One region of the Cobetia sp. UIB-001 genome, then DNA from elsewhere that is predicted to be linked to it. Evidence: predicted binding sites of a transcription regulator. Region 1 holds the regulator's gene; each other region holds the start of a gene.
What was found. Region 1 encodes LexA, which represses DNA repair genes until DNA is damaged. Its sites were predicted from a motif close to TACTGTNTANNTANACAGTA; they were not measured.
Positions count from the first base shown of each region.

Region 2: HA399_RS05280 (YqiA/YcfP family alpha/beta fold hydrolase) is a predicted target of LexA. The motif match lies at 2,995-3,014, and genes of this name have one in related genera.
Region 3: dinB (DNA polymerase IV) is a predicted target of LexA. The motif match lies at 1,015-1,034, and genes of this name have one in related genera.

Region 1 is NZ_CP058244.1:997,873-1,003,962, reverse strand. It holds gene HA399_RS04270 (TetR/AcrR family transcriptional regulator) at 1-218, opposite strand, end outside; gene lexA (transcriptional repressor LexA) at 785-1,414, shown strand; gene HA399_RS04260 (hypothetical protein) at 1,559-1,798, opposite strand; gene HA399_RS04255 (DUF6586 family protein) at 2,051-2,530, opposite strand; gene topA (type I DNA topoisomerase) at 2,530-5,172, opposite strand; gene pyk (pyruvate kinase) at 5,945-6,090, shown strand, end outside.
Region 2 is NZ_CP058244.1:1,244,691-1,250,780, reverse strand. It holds gene parE (DNA topoisomerase IV subunit B) at 1-1,868, opposite strand, end outside; gene HA399_RS05280 (YqiA/YcfP family alpha/beta fold hydrolase) at 2,083-2,835, opposite strand; gene pgi (glucose-6-phosphate isomerase) at 3,105-4,808, opposite strand; gene cmoA (carboxy-S-adenosyl-L-methionine synthase CmoA) at 5,013-5,759, shown strand; gene cmoB (tRNA 5-methoxyuridine(34)/uridine 5-oxyacetic acid(34) synthase CmoB) at 5,791-6,090, shown strand, end outside.
Region 3 is NZ_CP058244.1:2,811,437-2,817,526, reverse strand. It holds gene dinB (DNA polymerase IV) at 1-996, opposite strand, end outside; gene HA399_RS11710 (Na+/H+ antiporter family protein) at 1,160-2,506, opposite strand; gene HA399_RS11705 (YrbL family protein) at 2,837-3,454, shown strand; gene bioA (adenosylmethionine--8-amino-7-oxononanoate transaminase) at 3,584-4,894, opposite strand; gene HA399_RS11695 (hypothetical protein) at 4,970-5,167, opposite strand; gene HA399_RS11690 (histone-like nucleoid-structuring protein, MvaT/MvaU family) at 5,612-5,995, shown strand.

The sequences.
Region 1 (6,090 bases):
TCGAGTGCCGCGTGGAAACGCTCACTGAAAGGGTCGAGATAGCGCGCGAAGACCGCCTGGATCAGCGATTTCTTGGAGCCGAAGTGGTAGTTCACCGCCGCCAGATTGACCTTGGCCTTGCTGGTGATGTTGCGCAGTGAGGTCTCGGCGAAGCCGCGCTCGGCGAACAGCACCTCGGCAGTATCGAGGATGCGGGTAACGGTATCGGTCTGGGCCATGGGCGGAACCCTTGTCAGGTAGAAAAGGACTGGAGTCGTAGGTCACGGTGCAAGCCCCGCGCGGCGACTCTCTCATGAGGTGGTGCAGGTTCACCGCAAGGCGCGTTCGATCATGGCACCCGTGAGCACCGCCATCGGCGAACATTCGTTTGAAACACTTTGATTCTAGCGCGCCATGCCATGACTGACAATTCTCTCGCGTTTCAAACGCCAGAGGTTTAGCCAAGCCTGATATTCCCTCAACGCTGACCGTGCCGATTCAAGGGCTCGCCTAGCTCGGTGACTGACCACCCCGCCAGAGCCAGGCCGGGTTCACTTCCAGACATTCACCACCAGACATTCACCTCCAGGCATTCACTTCCAGACATTCCCATCAAGAAAGAATGCCTCGGATATCGGCACGAAAAGTCGCCAGACAGCGATATCTCGGCGACTACCTGCCCTTTGAGGCCACCACGCAAGCCACGATGCCTTGCATGACCGCCATGACTGGATACAATGACAGTTGTATGGATGCACACCCCGTGCCGTCAGCTCAAGATGCCGCCCAGGCCAAAGGCAATGCCATGACCCAGCCGCTTACTCCGCGCCAGCAGGATGTCTTCGACTTCATCATCAAGACCATCAAGTCCTCTGGCTACCCGCCGACGCGGGCCGAAATCGCCCAGGCGCTGGGCTTCCGCTCACCGAATGCTGCCGAGGAGCATCTGCGTGCCCTCAAGCGCAAGGGCGCCATCGAGATGGTGCCGGGCACCTCTCGCGGCATTCGCGTGCCGTCGCTGGCTGACGTCGACGACAGCGCCAACGATGGTCTGCCGGTGATCGGGGAAGTGGCCGCCGGCAGTCCGATTCTTGCCAGCGAGCATATCGACCGTCACTGCCCGCTGCCGAGCGACTACTTCTCGCCGGCTGCCGACTACCTGTTGCGCGTGCGCGGCGTGTCGATGAAGGACGTGGGAATTCTGGAAGGCGACCTGCTGGCCGTGCACCGCACCAGCAGCGTGCGTGACGGACAGATCGTGGTGGCACGTCTGGGGGATGAAGTTACCGTCAAGCGCTTCCGCCGTGACGGGCACTACGTGTGGCTGGAAGCCGAGAACGAGGACTTCTCGCCGATCAAGGTCGACCTGCGCACGGACAGCCTGGAGATCGAAGGTCTCGGGGTGGGCGTCATCCGCGATGGCGGCCTGCACTGAGGCCTTGACCAGCAGCGCTTTGAGCAACGAGCTATGCCCAGCAGCACCTTTCTCGCAGAGCTCTGAGCAACAGAAAAGCCGCACGCATTGCACAAAAAACCCGCCTCGAGGCGGGTTTTTTGTGCGCGAAGCGCGAGCGATGAATCAGTGCACGATGCCTTCTGACTGCTCGTCCTCGTCTTCTTCGCCATCCCAGAGGCGAGTCCGGGTGATGGCGTGGTCGATCATCTCACGCGCGACCTCGAAACGATTGTCACGCAGCAGATCGGCGGCCTCGTCCGAAATGCGAATGCTGAGCAGCGGCTCACCTTCGCTTTCCGCGGCGCGCAGAATCACTTCACCATCTTCCATTTGCACAATTTCAAGTACGGCGGGATCGGACACGTCATTCCTCCTGCACGGCATCTCGCGAGATACCGGCGTCGTTGTAATCGTCAGCGCGACGGCTGGCAAGCCCGGCACCGCGTTGCCATCAGCGACGCAGAAAAAAGTACGACCACAGCCAGAGCCATGGTCGTACCGGAGAATGCAGGGCTTGCCACAATGCGATCAGTCTAGCACCCGTGAAGGCGAAACGTCACCCGATTGCCATGCGCCAGTCATCACCAGCGTGCAGCACCAGATCAACGCCTTGACCTACCACTCGACACTCGACTCACGCAGCTGCGGCAGCAGCGCCTTGAATGCCGTGATGGCGGCGCTGAGACGCTCGGCCAGCGAGGCGCTCGAGGCTGCCGCGATGATCAGACCATCACCCCGCGAACGCGATTCCTCGCGGCGCGCGACGCCGCCCTCTTCATGCAGGCGGGTCACATCCGCGACCAGCTCAGACAACCAGCTATCGGAACGCTCCAGCAGGCTGCGCAGCTGCTCGACCTCGGCGATGGGCGTCGGCGGCGACGCCAGGCGCTCGCGCCAGCTACCCTCTGGCCAGCGCGCCGTCACGGCACATTCTTCCAGCAATGACGCCAGCGCCAGCTCCAGCAGGGCGAGCGCGCCCTCTTCACCGGCCATGCGACGCGCCACGGCATGCTCATCGTCGCCAGAGGCTGCTGACTGGGCCAGCAGCAACTCGGCCTGATACAGCAGCTGATTGGTACGGGCACGCTGACTCATCAGCTCTTGGCTCCCTTGCGCTTGTCCTCGACGACCCAGCGGCCGTTGTCGTAGGTCGCCTTCCAACCGGTCGCCTTGCCTTCCTCATCGGTCATGACGTACTGAGCCTTGACCTTGCGCGAGAAGCGAATCTGCGCCGGACGTCCATCCGGGTCCTGATCCGGGGCCTCGAGAATGAAGTGATACTTCTCCGGCAGCTCGTCGGCATGCGCCTTGAGCTCCTTGACCAGCGGCGGACGCGTCTCGCGATTCTTGGGGAACTGACTGGCCGCCAGGAACAGGCCACTGGCGCCATCGCGCAGCACGTAGTGGTCCTCGACCTTGACGCAGGCAAGTTCCGGCATCGGAATCGGGTCCATCTTCGGCGGCGCCACCTCACCGGACTTGAGCAGCTTGCGGGTGTTCTTGCAATTCTCGTTGGTACAGCCGAAGTACTTGCCGAAACGCCCGGTCTTGAGCTGCATGTCGGAGCCGCACTTGTCGCACTCGATCACCGGGCCATCGTAACCCTTGATGCGGAACTGACCTTCCTCGACCTCATGACCGACACAGTCCGGGCTATTGCCGCAGACGTGCAGCTTGCGCTGCTCATCGATCAGGTAGCTGTCCATCGCGGTGGCGCAGATCGGGCAGCGACGCTTGGCGCGCAGCGCATCCGTCTCGGCATCTTCACCGGCATCGGCCGCCACGGCTTCATCGCCCGGCAGCAGATCGATGGTGGTCTTGCAGCGCTCCTTGGGCGGCAGGTTGTAGCCGGAACAGCCCAGGAAGACCCCGGTCGAGGCGGTACGAATCTGCATCTCACGCCCACAGGTCGGGCAGGCGATGTCCGTCGGCACCGGCTGGTTGGGACGCATGCCCTCTTCGGACTGGGCGTGGTCCAGCTCGGCCTTGAACTCGGCGTAGAAGGTGTCCAGCAGCTCGCGCCAGTTGCGCCCGCCGTTGGCCACCTCATCGAGATAGTCTTCCATGCGCGCCGTGAAGCCGAAGTCCATCAGGTCCTTGAAGGACTCGCTGAGGCGATCGGTGACGATATCGCCCAGCTTCTCGGCATAGAAGCGACGGTTTTCCAGCGCCACGTAGCCACGGTCCTGGATGGTGGAGATGATGGCGGCATAGGTGGACGGACGACCGATACCGCGCTTCTCCAGCTCCTTGACCAGACTGGCCTCGGTGTAACGCGCCGTGGGCTTGGTGAAGTGCTGCAGCGGCTGCAGCTCGACCAGGTCCAGCTTCTCGCCGATGGCGAGGTCCGGCAGCGACTGGTCCTCTTCCTTCTTGCCCATCGGCTTCATGACACGCGTGTAACCGTCGAACTTGAGCACACGACCCTTGGCGCGCAGCTCGTAGCCATCCACTTCGATGGTCAGCGTGGAGGACAGGTATTCGGCCGGCAGCATCTGACAGGCCACGAACTGACGCCAGATCAGCTCATACAGGCGCTCGGCGTCACGCTCCATGCCGGCGAGATCGGTGGCGCGGCGCGACACTTCGGAAGGACGAATCGCTTCGTGCGCTTCCTGGGCGCCTTCCTTGCTGGAGTAGACGTTGGCCGCTTCCGGCAGGTAGTTGCTGCCGTATTCTTCGCTGATGAAGTCGCGTGCCGTAGCCACCGCGTCCGCCGACAGATTGGTCGAGTCGGTACGCATGTAGGTGATGTAACCCGCCTCGTAGAGACGCTGGGCCATCATCATGGTCTTCTTGACCGAGAAGCCGAGACGACCACTGGCCGCCTGCTGCAGGGTCGAGGTGATGAACGGCGCGTTCGGCTTGGAGCGCGTCGGCTTGTCTTCACGATTGGTGATCGCGAGCTTGGCCGTGCGCAGCGCCGCGATGCGATCCATCGTCTCCTTCTCGCTGGTCGGACGGAAGGCCTTGCCATCCTGACGCGCCAGCTCGAAACGGATCGCTTCACCACTGGCGGCTGCCAGCTCAGCGTGGACATCCCAGAACTCTTCGGGGATGAAGGCGCGGATCTCGCGCTCACGCTCGACGATCAGACGCACGGCAACCGACTGCACACGACCAGCGGACAGGCCACGAGCGACCTTGGCCCACAGCAGCGGCGAGACCATGAAGCCGACGACGCGATCCAGATAGCGGCGTGCCTGCTGGGCATGCACGCGATCCATCTTCAGCTCGCCCGGCTCATCGAAGGCCGCCGTGATCGCCTTTTTGGTGATCTCGTTGAACACCACGCGCTTGTAACGCGAATCGTCGCCACCGATGGTCTCGCGCAGGTGCCAGGCAATCGCCTCACCTTCGCGGTCCAGATCCGTCGCGAGATAGATGGTGTCGGCTTTCTCGGCCAGACGCGTCAGCTCGGAAACGACCTTTTCCTTGCCGGGCAGGATCTCGTAATGCGCCTCCCAGCCATTTTCCGGGTCGACCCCCATGCGGCGGATCAACTGGGTCTTGGCCTTCTCCGCCTTGTGAGCCGCCTTGACCTCGGGCGACATCTTGCGAGTCTCCGCCGCCTGACGGGCACGTTCCTTGGGGTCGGTGGCCTGCTTGCCGCTACCGCTGGTCGGCAGGTCGCGGATGTGCCCGACACTCGACTTCACCACGAAGTCGTTGCCGAGATACTTGTTGATGGTCTTGGCCTTGGCGGGCGACTCGACGATCACCAGTGACTTGCCCATGGTTGCTCGCATCTCCTGGCCGGCGCTGATTGCGCCGGCGAATGACTCGTCGCGCTGGGTTTTGTCCCAGCCGAAAAATGCGCCTACCCTACCCCAGCATTTCAGCGCTGACCAGCAATGTTGAGACTGACGCCTCGTCAGGGCGGCTCGACAGGTCGCCTCTGCGACAGCCTCGAGACATGCCATGCCACCCGCCATGTCAGCGTGCGGCTTGCGCCGAATGACATCGACAGCCATCAGGCATGTGGTCGTGGCAATCCGGCATCCGAGCCGGGTTTGAGCATAGGTCATCAGCGCATGGCAGCGGTCAACGGGCCCGATACACGCGGCCGGTACAGGGTCTGCGCTGGGCCGATGAGCGGAAATTTCGCTCAGCAGGGTATTGCCACTATATAGGTAGCACTGGAATGGCTGTCAGTGAAAGCCAGCCGGCGGACATTAACGTGACGGGGCAGTCACCACGACGCTGCCGCAGAGAGCATGCGACGCTTGGCCGTCAGGCGTCGAAATGACGGGCCGCGCCCGCATGGCGCAGCGCGGCATACCCTAGCGCCCCAGCCCATGTCCGCGTACCCGCGACAACGTATTCGCAACAATCGCTCGGCATACTTCACGTCACCCCTTGCAGTCCCGATCGTGATCACGAGAATGGACAACGACAGCCGACGATACTCGACAGGCTCCCTTTCAGCCTTCAATGTAGTAAAATGACAACAACCTGGTTTGCGTTACCAGCCAGTCCATCACGCCAGTGTTCAAGGAGTATGCTTTCATGCCGCACGCGTTCAACGGCCCGATCCGCCGCACCAAGATTGTCGCCACTCTCGGCCCTGCCAGTGACAAGCCGGGTGTGCTCGACGCGATGATTCGTGCCGGAGTCGATGTGGTACGCCTCAACTTCTCCCACGGTAGCCCCGA
Region 2 (6,090 bases), 250 kb from region 1:
TCGGCCATGTTGCCGTAGTCCTCGAGCCAGCTCTTGCGATCACTGGCGCGCTTCTTGGCCAGCAGCATGTCGAGCATCTCGTGGGTGCCGTCATCCGCACTGCGCGTCAGCTGCACCAGACGGCGGGTGTCCGGCGCCATGGTCGTTTCCCGCAGCTGCAGCGGATTCATCTCACCCAGACCCTTGAAGCGCTGCACGTTGGGCGTGCCACGCTTGCTCTCGAGCTGCTTGAGGATGTGCGCCTTCTCGCTCTCGTCCAGGGCGTAATGCACTTCCTTGCCCAGGTCGATGCGGTACAGCGGCGGCATGGCGACGAAGACGCGCCCGGCATCCACCAGCGCCGGGAAGTGACGCACGAACAGCGCGCACAGCAGCGTGGCGATGTGCAGACCATCGGAGTCGGCGTCCGCCAGGATGCAGACCTTGTGATAACGCAGCTTGGTGAGGTCATCCGAGCCCGGGTCCAGGCCGATGGCGACCGCGATGTCGTGGACTTCCTGGGAGGAGTAGATGTCATGCGACTCGACTTCCCAGGTATTGAGGATCTTGCCGCGCAGCGGCAGGATCGCCTGGGTCTCGCGGTTGCGGCCCTGCTTGGCGCTGCCGCCGGCGGAGTCGCCCTCGACCAGAAACAGCTCGCTGTCGGCAGGGTCGGAGCTTGAGCAGTCCGAGAGCTTGCCCGGCAGCGCAGGCCCGGAGGTGACCTTCTTGCGCGCGACCTTCTTGGCGCTCTTCAGACGGCGCTGGGCCGCCGAGATCACCAGTTCCGCCAGCGCTTCGGCCTGATCGACATGGTGGTTGAGCCACAGCGAGAAGGCGTCCTTGACCACGCCGGAGACGAAGGCGGCGACGCTGCGCGAGGACAGGCGCTCCTTGGTCTGGCCGGCGAACTGCGGATCGAGCATCTTCACCGACAGCACGAAGGCGGCGCGCTCCCACAGGTCATCCGCGCTCAGCTTGACGCCACGCGGCAGCAGGCTGCGGTAGTCGCAGAATTCCTTGAGCGCCTCGAGCAGACCGGAACGCAGGCCATTGACGTGGGTGCCGCCCAGCGGCGTGGGAATCAGGTTGACGTAGGGTTCCTGCACCAGCTCACCGCCTTCCGGCAGCCACTGGATCGCCCAGTCGACCCCGTGCTCCTCGTCCTCGAAATGGCCGACAAAGGGCGATTCCGGCAGGCGTTCGAAGCCATCGGTGGCGCCGAGCAGGTAATCGCGCAGGCCATCCTCGTAGTGCCAGGTCGTCTCGCTGCCATCGGTCTCGATGAGCACGACCTTGAGGCCCGGACACAGCACGGCCTTGGCACGCAGCAGGTGGCGCAGGCGCGGCATCGCCAGGCGCGGGCTGTCGAAGTAGCTCTCGTCCGGCCAGAAGCGCACCAGGGTGCCGGTATTGCGCTTGCCGACGGTGCCGATCTGGGTCAGCTCCTCGGCCTTCTCGCCATTCTCGAAGGCGATGCGCTGACGCAGGCCATCGCGGCACACTTCCACTTCCAGACGCGTCGACAGCGCATTGACCACCGAGACGCCCACGCCGTGCAGGCCGCCGGAGAAGCGATAGCTGTCCTGGGAGAACTTGCCCCCCGCGTGCAGCTTGGTGAGGATCAGCTCGATGCCGGTCACGCCATGCTCGGGGTGGATGTCGGTGGGCATGCCACGACCGTCATCGCCGACCTCGATACCGCCATTCTCGAGCAGGCGCACGCGGATTTCCTTCGCATGCCCCGCCAGCGCCTCATCGACGGAGTTGTCGATGACTTCCTGCGCCAGATGGTTGGGCCGAGAAGTGTCGGTATACATGCCGGGCCGCTTGCGGACCGGTTCGAGGCCGGAGAGGACCTCAATGGAACTGGCGCTGTACTGACTCATCGCAGCCTTGTGTCCTTGGTGTTGACGTCCGCCGTCCGACTCGCCATTTCACGTGCGCGAGACGGACAACGGATTCCTGAAAAATGAGAGACCGGCGCCTGGCGTTCAGCATCAAACGCCCTGCCAAGTCGTGCCAATCCATGTCGTGCCAAGAGGTGCCGTGCCCAGCCAGGTCGTGGTGCGTCGTAGCAGAAAGCACTACGCGCATGACCTGCTAGTCCGGCGCGACATGCATCGCCGCTGCGGTGGCGGGGGCCAGCCGGTGCCCGCCATGCGCCATGATCGCCGGCAGATATTCCGCCAGCTGCGCAAAGCCGTGATCGCCACCCGGCGTGATGATCAAGCGACTTCCCTGATAGAGCCCTGCGGCATCATTGACATCCAATGTCTCATCGGCCGTCGCCAACAGCACCAGGGTGCGCTGCGCCGTGACCGGTTCCGCTTCCAATGCGAGCAGCCCGGGCCCGAAATCCTCGGTGACGGTGAACGTCACGCCGGTATAGGGGTTGGCATGCACCGAGCCGAGCCATTCGTTGACCAGTCGCGCGGGACGCACGGCCGGATTGATCAGCACGCTGCGCGGCCCTTGACGCCAGACGCTCTGTGAGGGGCCAGTCGGCCCCTCGAGGCGTGCGGCCTCACGCGCGACCAGCCAGGTGGCCAGAAAGCCGCCCATGGAACTGCCGATCACCATGATGGCGTCATCACAGGCAGGGTCTGCGGGGTCCAGCGCCAGGCGCTCACACAACGTGAGATAGGCCGCGTTGACCGCCGCCTGACCCGCGCCGGGCTCCGGGGGGATGTCAGGCATCACGCACGGCAGGCCGAACTGCTCTGCCGCGCGCTGCATCAAGCGTGCCTTGGGCGAACAACTGGCCGAATTGAAGCCGTGCAAGTACAGCAGACCCTTGACGGGCGCGGTGGCGTGCATCGCTGCCGTATCTGACGGAAAGGGGGAATTGGCCATCAGCACTCCCGACAACACGCCAGACCGCGAAACCTCCCCTCCCACGCCTCAAGATGGCTAGGCATCTCTCGAGCGTTCATACGCTGGAAGCAGGGTTTTCGACGGTCCGCGTCGTGCTGTCTAGTGTAAACGATTGATTCGCTTATAGGATAGCGAGAATACTGTACAAATCAACAGAGAGCGACGACTGCCGCCGCCGCTCGTCTTGCATGGCATATCAGCATGCCCTCACTCACTCACTCTCACTCTCACTCACATCCGCCGTGGGCTCAGCGCGGGTCCTGATCCTGGGCTGCCCACACCGCTTCGATCAGCGCACGGCTGGAGGCATCCAGCGTCTCGAAGCCTTCACCGGTGGTCATGGTCGCTTCGGTGGCGGTGGCGATCTGCTTGCCCAGCTCCACGCCCCACTGATCGAACGGGTTGATATCCCAGATGGTGGCCTGAACGAAGACCTTCTGCTCGTAGAGCGCAATCAACGCACCCAGCGTTTCCGGTGTCAGCGTTTCCAGCAGCAGCGTGGTCGACGGCTGATTGCCACGGTAGCGCTTGTGGTTCGGCTGCGCCTCATCACCGGGGATGGCGTCATCGCCCAGCATCAGTACACGTGACTGGGCGAAGCAGTTGGCCAGCGTCAGGCGGTGCTGTGCCTTGAGGTGGGCGCGCGTCTCGGCGTCCTCTACGTGATCATAACGGCACATCGGCGCGATGAAGTCACACTCGACCGCCTGGGTGCCCTGATGCAGCAGCTGATAGAAGGCGTGCTGGGCGTTCGGCCCCAGCTGGCCCCACAGCACCGGACAGGTCGAGTAGTCGATCATCTCGCCATCGTTGGTCACCGACTTGCCGTTGGATTCCATCTCCAGCTGCTCGAGGTAGCTTGCGAAGTATTCCAGGCGACCGTCGTAGGGCAGGATGGAGTGGGCGCGGATATCGAGGAAGTTGTTGTTCCAGATCCCGGCCAGCGCCAGCAGCACCGGCAGGTTGTCTTCCAGCGGCGCGGTGCGGAAGTGCTCATCCAGCTCATGCGCCCCGGCCAGCAGACGGCGGAAGTTGTCCATGCCGACATTGAGCGCGATGGGCAGACCGATGGTGCCCCACAGCGAATAGCGGCCGCCGACCCAATCCCAGAACAGCAGCTGATGTTCCGGCGCGATGCCCCACTCGGTCATCTTCTCCGGCTTGGCGGAAGCGCCGATGAAGTGCTGACGGTTGATCAGCGCTTCCAGGCGCCCTTCCGGGTCGAGGCGTGATTTCAGCCAGTCGCGCGCGGTGCGGGCATTGGACAGCGTATCGATGGTCGAGAATGACTTGGAGGACAGGATGAACAGCGTGGTTTCCGGGCTGAAGGATTCCAGATAATCCGCCAGCTGGGAGCCATCCATGGTCGAGGCGAAGTGAACGCCGATCTCGTGGATGTCCTTGGGACGGCAATCGCTCAGGGCGCTGGAGACCATCAACGGGCCCAGGTCCGAGCCACCGACACCGAGGTTGACCACGTCGGTGATCGGCTTGCCGGTGGCGCCGCGCCACTGGCCGCTGTGGAAGGTGTCGACCATCTCGGCCAGGTGCTCGAGGCTCTCGTGGATGGCCGGCACGATATCCTCGCCGTCCACCTCGAGGCTGGCGGAGCGCGGCAGACGCAGCGCGGCGTGCAGCGCCGGGCGATCTTCGGAGCGATTGACATGCTCGCCGGCCAGCAGGCGCTTGATGCCCTGCTCGACGCCGGTTTCGCGCGCCAGATCCAGCAGCAGCTCCAGGGTCTCGCCCTTGAGGCGCTGCTTGGAGAGATCCAGACGCAGTCCCGCGGCAGAGCGCGTGAAGGTCGCCACTCGGTCACGCCCTTGCGCCGCATCCTCGGCGAACAGGTCCTTCAGATGCACATCGGCCATCTGCTCTTGATGATGGCGCGCGAGAGCCTGCCAGGCCTGGGTATTACGACGCGCAGAACGTGCCGCTGATTGAGTGGACATGGCCACCTCTCTCCTTGAAGTGTAATGACCGGCCCTGCATGGCCCGGCCTGAAATCGATTGATGGAGGCATCACCCGCCAGCCGTGACGGGTGCGTCACGGGCGCCGAATGCGTAGAATGGCGGGCCCGACGGGGCGCTCTGCCCGGCCGGTCCTCGGCCACAGGCATGTCGCCCTGGCCCACTGCCCGATGAAGCCTTGATCCATGAGTGATGCATCTTACCGTGACGCGATATTTACGACACCCCTTGACCGTGTCGCCAGCTTCTCCTTCGACGAGCAGGTCGTCAGCTGCTTTCCGGACATGCTGCGCCGCTCGGTGCCGGGTTACGGTCAGATCATCGCCATGCTGGGCCTGATGGCCCGCGCCCACCTGCGCCCCGGCGCGCGGGTCTATGATCTGGGCTGCTCACTGGGCGCTGCCAGCATGGCGCTGGCCCGCGAGATGGCCGCCGAGGATATCGAGATCGAAGCCGTCGATCTGTCCAGACCGATGGTCGAGCGCGCCAGCCGCGAACTCGCCGAGGCCTTCCCCGACCATCGCATCAACGTCACCGAAGCCGACATTCGCACCCTCGACTATCAGCCGGCCGGCATGATCGTGGTCAATCTGACGCTGCAGTTCCTGCCGCCGGAAGACCGCGATGCCGTGATCGACAAGCTGTTCGCGGCGCTGGAACCCGGCGGCGTGCTGATCCTGTCCGAGAAGATCATCAGCGATGATCCGGTCGAGAATGCCTGGCTGATCGAACGGTATCATGACTTCAAGCGCGCAAACGGCTACTCCGATCTGGAAATCTCCCAGAAACGTGAGGCCCTCGAGGACGTGATGAAGCCCGACAGCCTGAACACGCATCACGAGCGCCTGGCGCGCGCCGGCTTCCAGCGCAGCCACACCTGGCTGCAATACCTGAATTTCGCATCGATGGTCGCCTTCAAAGCCGCCGAATGACCGCTACGCCTGCACGGACCCGACCCAGCGCATGAGCATTTCCCCGTATGACCGCGACCTTTACCGCGCCTTCACCGAGCTTGCCTGTGAGCCAGGCGCCGTCGGCGACGGCTTCGCCCGCTGGCTGGGCGCCCTGCCCGAGCAACTGGCCAATGGCCTGGACCGCAAGCGTCACGCCGACCTCAAGGCCTGGCATGGCGCGCTGGAAAAGCTGCCCGCCTTGCCCGACGCGCGCGATGTACAGCTGGATGCCGACCGGGTCGGTGCACGCTTTCCCACTGGCCTGACTAGCGGCCAGCTGCGCCAGAGCGAGAACCTGCTGCGTGCGATG
Region 3 (6,090 bases), 1.8 Mb from region 1:
GCGGACAGGGCGATGGCCGCGTTGCCAGGCTTGCTCCATCAGCAGGGCGAAGCTGTTGGCGCTCGGCAGCGTGGTGGTCGAGGCGGGGAGCAGGCTTTCCAGCGTGGTGCTCTCGAAGTTGCTGAAGCGGATCTTGACGAACTGCTTGGCCAGCACCGGCTGGTCATGACGGGCATGGCGGCTGGTCAGGCGTTCGAGCAGGGCGGGCAGGCGCTCGAGACAGGCCGGCAGATCAGGCAGGTCGTGATCGAAGGTGTGCTCGACACTGATCGACTTGCGCTCGCGCTCGACACGCACCGGTCGCTCATCGATGCCGTGCGCCAGTTCGTGCAGGCGGGTGCCGAACTTGCCGAAGTGCTCGGCCAGTGTCGTCAGTGGCGTGGTGCGCATGTCCTCACAGGTGGTGATGCCCAGGCGGGTCAGACGCGCCAGCGTCGCCGGACCGACCCCATGCAGCTTGCCGACGGGCAGCTGGCGGATGAAGGCGTCGCTGGTCTCGGGGGTGATCACCGTCAGGCCGTCGGGCTTTTCCCAGTCACTGGCGATCTTGGCCAGAAACTTGTTGGCGGCCACGCCAAGGGAAAGCGTGATGCCGGTGCGCTTGAGCGCCTCTTCCTTCAACCAGCGCGCCATCCAGGTGGCGCTGCCCTGAAAGTCAGTCACGGCGCTGACATCCAGATAGGCTTCATCCAGCGAGAGGGGCTCCACCAGGGGCGTCAGCTCATGGAAGAGTGACTGGATCTCGGCGGAAACGGCGCGGTAGCGCTCGAAGTCCGGTGGCACCAGAATCAGCTGAGGGCACAGGCGCAGCGCGCGGGCAGTCGACATCGCCGAGCGTACGCCGAAGGCACGCGCGGGATAGTTGCAGGTGGCGATGACACCGCGTTGCTCGGTGCGGCCGCCGATGGCGATGGGCACCTCGCGCCACTCGGGATGGCGGAGCATCTCGACGGCGGCATAGAAGCAGTCGCAGTCGGCGTGGAGGATCTTGCGCATGCGCGCATCATGCTAAAAGACTGGATGGCTGTCCAGTGGTGGTACCCATCCATTGCGCCTGAGCCGGCTGCGCAACGACAACGCCCGACAGTGAGGGAGTCCTCTCTGTCGGGCGTTGGCATGTCTGGCATCTCGCTTGGGTGCGAGACAGTCGTTCAGCGGATTACAGCGTCATCGCGGCCACCCAGCCGAACACGATCAGCGGGATGTTGTAGTGGATGAAGGTCGGCACCACGCTGTCCCAGATGTGGTCGTGCTGCTGATCGACATTCAGGCCGGCCGTCGGGCCGAGGGTCGAGTCAGAGGCCGGTGAGCCAGCATCCCCCAGCGCGGCGGCGGTGCCGATCAGCGCGACGGTAGCCAGCGGCGAGAAGCCGAATTGCAGCGCCAGCGGTACGTAGATGGCGGCAATGATCGGAATGGTCGAGAAGCTGGAGCCGATGCCGAGGGTGATGAACAGACCGACCATCAGCATGACCAGCGCGGCCAGCGGCTTGTTGTCACCGATGATGTGGAAGGAGGCGTCGACCAGGGTCTGGATGTCGCCGGTGGCCTTCATCACGGAAGCGAAACCTGCCGCCGAGATCATGATGAAGCCTATCAGCGCCATCATGCGCATGCCGGAGGTGAAGAGGTCATCCGCTTCGTTCCACTTGAACAGACCACCCAGCGAGAGGATGGCGAAGCCGACCAGACCGCCGAGAATCATCGAGCCGGAATACAGCTGAATGCCAAGGGCGGCGATGATGGCGACGCCTGCCATGATCAGGCCGCTCTTGGACGGCGTGTGCATGGGCGTGTGGTGCGGTACGTTGCTGGACTTGATCTCGCGGTTCGCGTAGTCACGCGGCTTGCGGTAGGAGACGAACAGCGCCGTCAGCAGGCCGAGGAACATGCCGCCGACCGGAATCGCCATCGCCATCGGCACCATGCCGCGGGTCACGTCGAGACCGAGCGACTGGCCGGCCTCATTGATGTTGGCCAGCAGGATGTCGTTGAGGAAGATGGAGCCGAAACCGACCGGCAGCAGCATGTAGGGCGCAGTCAGGCCGAAGGTCAGTGCACAGGCCACGGCGCGACGATCCAGGCGCAGGCGGTTCATGGCGACCAGCAGCGGCGGAATCAGGATCGGGATGAAGGCGATGTGGACCGGAATCAGGTTCTGGGAGGAAATCGCGACCAGGGTCACGCTGCCCAGCAGGCCGTACTTGATGGCCGTCTGGCGGCGCGGCGTGCTTTCGCCATTGAGCAGGCCGATCAGGCGTGCGGCGAGCAGGTCCGGCAAACCGGAGCGAGACAGGGCGACGGCGAAGGCACCGAGGGTGGCGTAGGCCAGCGCGACCTTGGCGCCGCCGCCGACACCGTCATTGAAGGCGCCGAGCGTGTCGGTCAGAGACAGGCCACTGAACAGACCGCCGACCAGGGCGCCGGCGACCAGCGCGAAGACGACCGAGACGCGAGCCAACGACAGGCCGACCATGACCAGGACGGCCAGAATTACCGCATTCATGCGAGTACCTCTATGTGGGGTTGTGCCAGCTTTGGGAGTGTTGCGGACAGAGCGGGCGAACTGTGGGTGCGTGGCCACCCGATCCCGGGGCAATGCCTCGCATGACGTGTACATTCGTGACGAATGCCTTGCTGTCGCAGTGTTCCTGCGGCTTCCTCCTGAATGCCGTCAAAAACGGCGCATTATCTTACCAGAAGGGCAACGCAAGCTGAATGGCCGATGAACGTGGGCGCTGCCAAATGGCACAAGTTGGCGTGCCATGACGGCTTTTTGTAGAATGCCACGCTGCCCGGCGGCTGCAGTCGCAGGCGTTATTCAACAGGAGTGCGCATGCTGGAGCTGGAAAATGCCCGCGTCATCGGCATGGGAAATGATCGGCGTGTCTATCAGGACCCGCACGACCCCCATCGCTGCATCAAGGTCCCGCGTTACCCTGACAAGGGCAGCCGCCAGAATGAACGCGAGCAACGCTATTTCGAGGGCCTGGTCAGACGTGGCATGCGCGACTGGTCCTATGTGCCTGCCTACCACGGCAGTGTCGCCACCGCCGAGGGGCTCGGGCTGGTCTTCGACCTGATTCTCGACAGTGACGGCTCCACGTCACGCCGACTGCGCGAGGTGCATCTCGAGACCCCCGAGCGCCTGAGCGCCGAGGTGCTGGTGAGCGAGCTGGCCAATCTCTATCGCTATCTCGAGAAACGCTGGTTGATTCCGTCTGATCTCAATGATCGCAATATCGTGGTCCAGTTCAGCGACGACCAGCCGCCCAGATTGTGGCTGATCGACGGTATCTCGAATCCTGACTTCATTCCGCTGGCGACCAGTGTCGCCTGGCTGGCACGGCGCAAGGTCGCGCGTCGTTATCGACACTTCCTCAAGAAACTGGTCAAGGGCGGTCAGCTCTCGCCAGAGGATTATCAGGCGCTCGAAGCCCGCCTGTGGGGGTGAATGCCTCTGATGGTGATGGCTCTCGTGACTGGTGGCTCTCGAGAGTGACTGCCCCTGATGGCAATCGCCTTTGATGAACATCGTCTTTGATGAACATCGCCAGGGGCAGTCGTGTTGTGTATCAGTGCATCAGTGTTCCAGGGTCTCGAAGTAGCTGGTCATCGCATGGGTGATCTGGCGCAAGTCCTGCGGCGAGGTGATATAGGCCGGCATGGTATAGAGCCAGCGACCGAAGGGACGTAACCAGACACCCAGTTCACGGGCATGGGCCTGAGCACCTGCCAGACTGCTGGCATCGTGCACTTCTATCACCGCCGTGGCACCCAATACGCGTATATCGCGAATGGCGGGGTGGGAGAAATTCAGCAGGGTATCGCGCAACAATTGATTGAGCTCGGCAATCTTGCCCAGATAATTCTCTTCCTCGAATACCGCGAGACTTTCCAGTGCCACCCGACAGGCCAGCGGATTGCCCATGAAGGTCGGGCCGTGCATGAAGGCGCTATTGGCATCCTCGCCATCAAATGCATGGAAGATATGACTCTGGGCCAGGGTGGCGGCATGTCCCAGATATCCCCCCGTCAGTCCCTTGGAGAGCACCATGATGTCGGGAGAGACATTGGCGTGTTCACAGGCAAACATCTTGCCGGTCCGACCGAAACCGGTCGCGACTTCATCGAAGATCAATACGATCCCGAACTCATCACATAACTCGCGCGCCGCCTCGAGATAGTAGGGCGAGTACATGTTGAGGCCACCTGCCGCCTGCAAGAGAGGCTCCATCAACAATGCCGCTATCTCATGCTGGTGTGTTTCCAGGCAGGCGCGCAATGCGCTGATATCGTCTGCTACCTCGTCACGACTGGCGCTGAAACCGGCAGTCGGCGCCGGTGCGAAATGATGTCTGGGCAGGAAATCGGCGAACAGGGAATGCATGCCTTCCTCGGGGTCACACACTGCCATGCAGCCCGCCGTATCGCCGTGATAGGCCTTCATCAATGACAGCATGCGCGTCCGTCCCTGCGTGTCATCGCGGTCTTTGCGCTGTTGCTGATATTGCACTGCCATCTTCATGGCGACTTCCATGCCCACCGAGCCGCTATCCGAGAAGAAGACATGATTCAGGCCCTCGGGGGTGACGCGCACCAGCGCATCGGCAAGCTCCTTGGCCGGTCGATGGCGGATGCCGCCCAGCATCACATGGCAGAGTTCTGCCGCTTGCTGCTGAATGGCTGCGACGAGGCGCGGGTGTCCGTAGCCATGGATCATGCACCACCAGGAACATGTCGCATCCAGCAGTGTCTCACTTCCCGCCAGTGTCATGCGGGCTCCCGTGCCGCCGACCACCTCCAGTGGCGCTGGCATGTCCTGCATCTGGGTATAAGGGTGCCAGAGAGAAAGTGAGTCCGTATCGCGGGTCGGCATCTGGGAAAATGGCATGGAGTGTCTCTGCGAGTGGCGGGAGAGTGGAATGGCGTGATGACGGCTCAATCTTTGTCAACTTTGACCATTCTATCAGGTTGACGGTGTTTTTGAAGTGACGCTTTCTGGAGAAAGTGTTGCATTTTGCACCACTATTAGTTCGCCACCTGCTTTAGTATGGACTTCTGTTGTTCGTTCAGGTGCATGCTTTTCGAGGTGCGCAGGCAATGACAGCTCTACATCGAAAGTCTGCAATCTGACGCCGCCACGCCAACGGGAAAGTGGTTGCATAATACTTCCTTGTGGGTTGTTGTCATGAATTGTGCATATCCCGTGAATATTGGAGGTCCAGGGATGGCGGGCCCTCAAGCCTGATATCAGGTCGTGGTAAAGACTTCTTCGTGTTGTTGCAGAGACACTTTTGGCAGGCCTGTCTTCAGTTGTGACAGGGGATAATGAAGTGCCTGGGCGGTGAGTACTGTTTTTTTTCTGGCTATTGCATTGATCGGCAAGATTGCATACTTTGGAAACATGTTATTTAAGACTTCACCTCGCAGTTGACTCGGTCTATAATCGCCCTTGATCTGGTGTGGGCGCTTAACTGTCCCGAGTGTCCTGCACAAGTCTTTATGAAAACGCGCTGTTAAACATGTACGGCAGATGAATATCGCCGAGCCTCTTTCAGCATCGTGTTTTCGTGACTCAACTGTCTGTCCCGACATCCTGGAGATACTCATGTCCCTGTTGACTGATTTCATGCAGAAAGAGCAAGAGCTCAAGAAACTTCAAGAGCAGCTGGAAAGCCTGCGCAATGATGACCGTCTGAAGAACGAACTCGAATTCAAGGACAAGCTGGACGCGCTGATGGGCGAGTACGGCAAGTCCACTCGTGACGTCATCACCCTGCTGGACCCGAAAGCGTCCCAGGCGCCGGCTGCTGCTGCACCGGAAAGCAAGACCGGTGGCGTGCGTCGCAAGCGCAAGCTGAAGGTCTACAAGAACCCGCACACCGGTGAAGTCATCGAGACGCGTGGTGGCAACCACAAGCAGCTGAAAGAGTGGAAGGAAGAGCACGGTGCTGAAACCGTCGAATCCTGGCTCGAGCGCACTGAAAGCTGAGCACTGGCTTTGTTGCCAGCTAGCTGACGCTGCCAGACATGAAAAAGCCCCGCGATCGCGGGGCTTTTTCATGTCTGGCGTTTGGCTGACGCTAG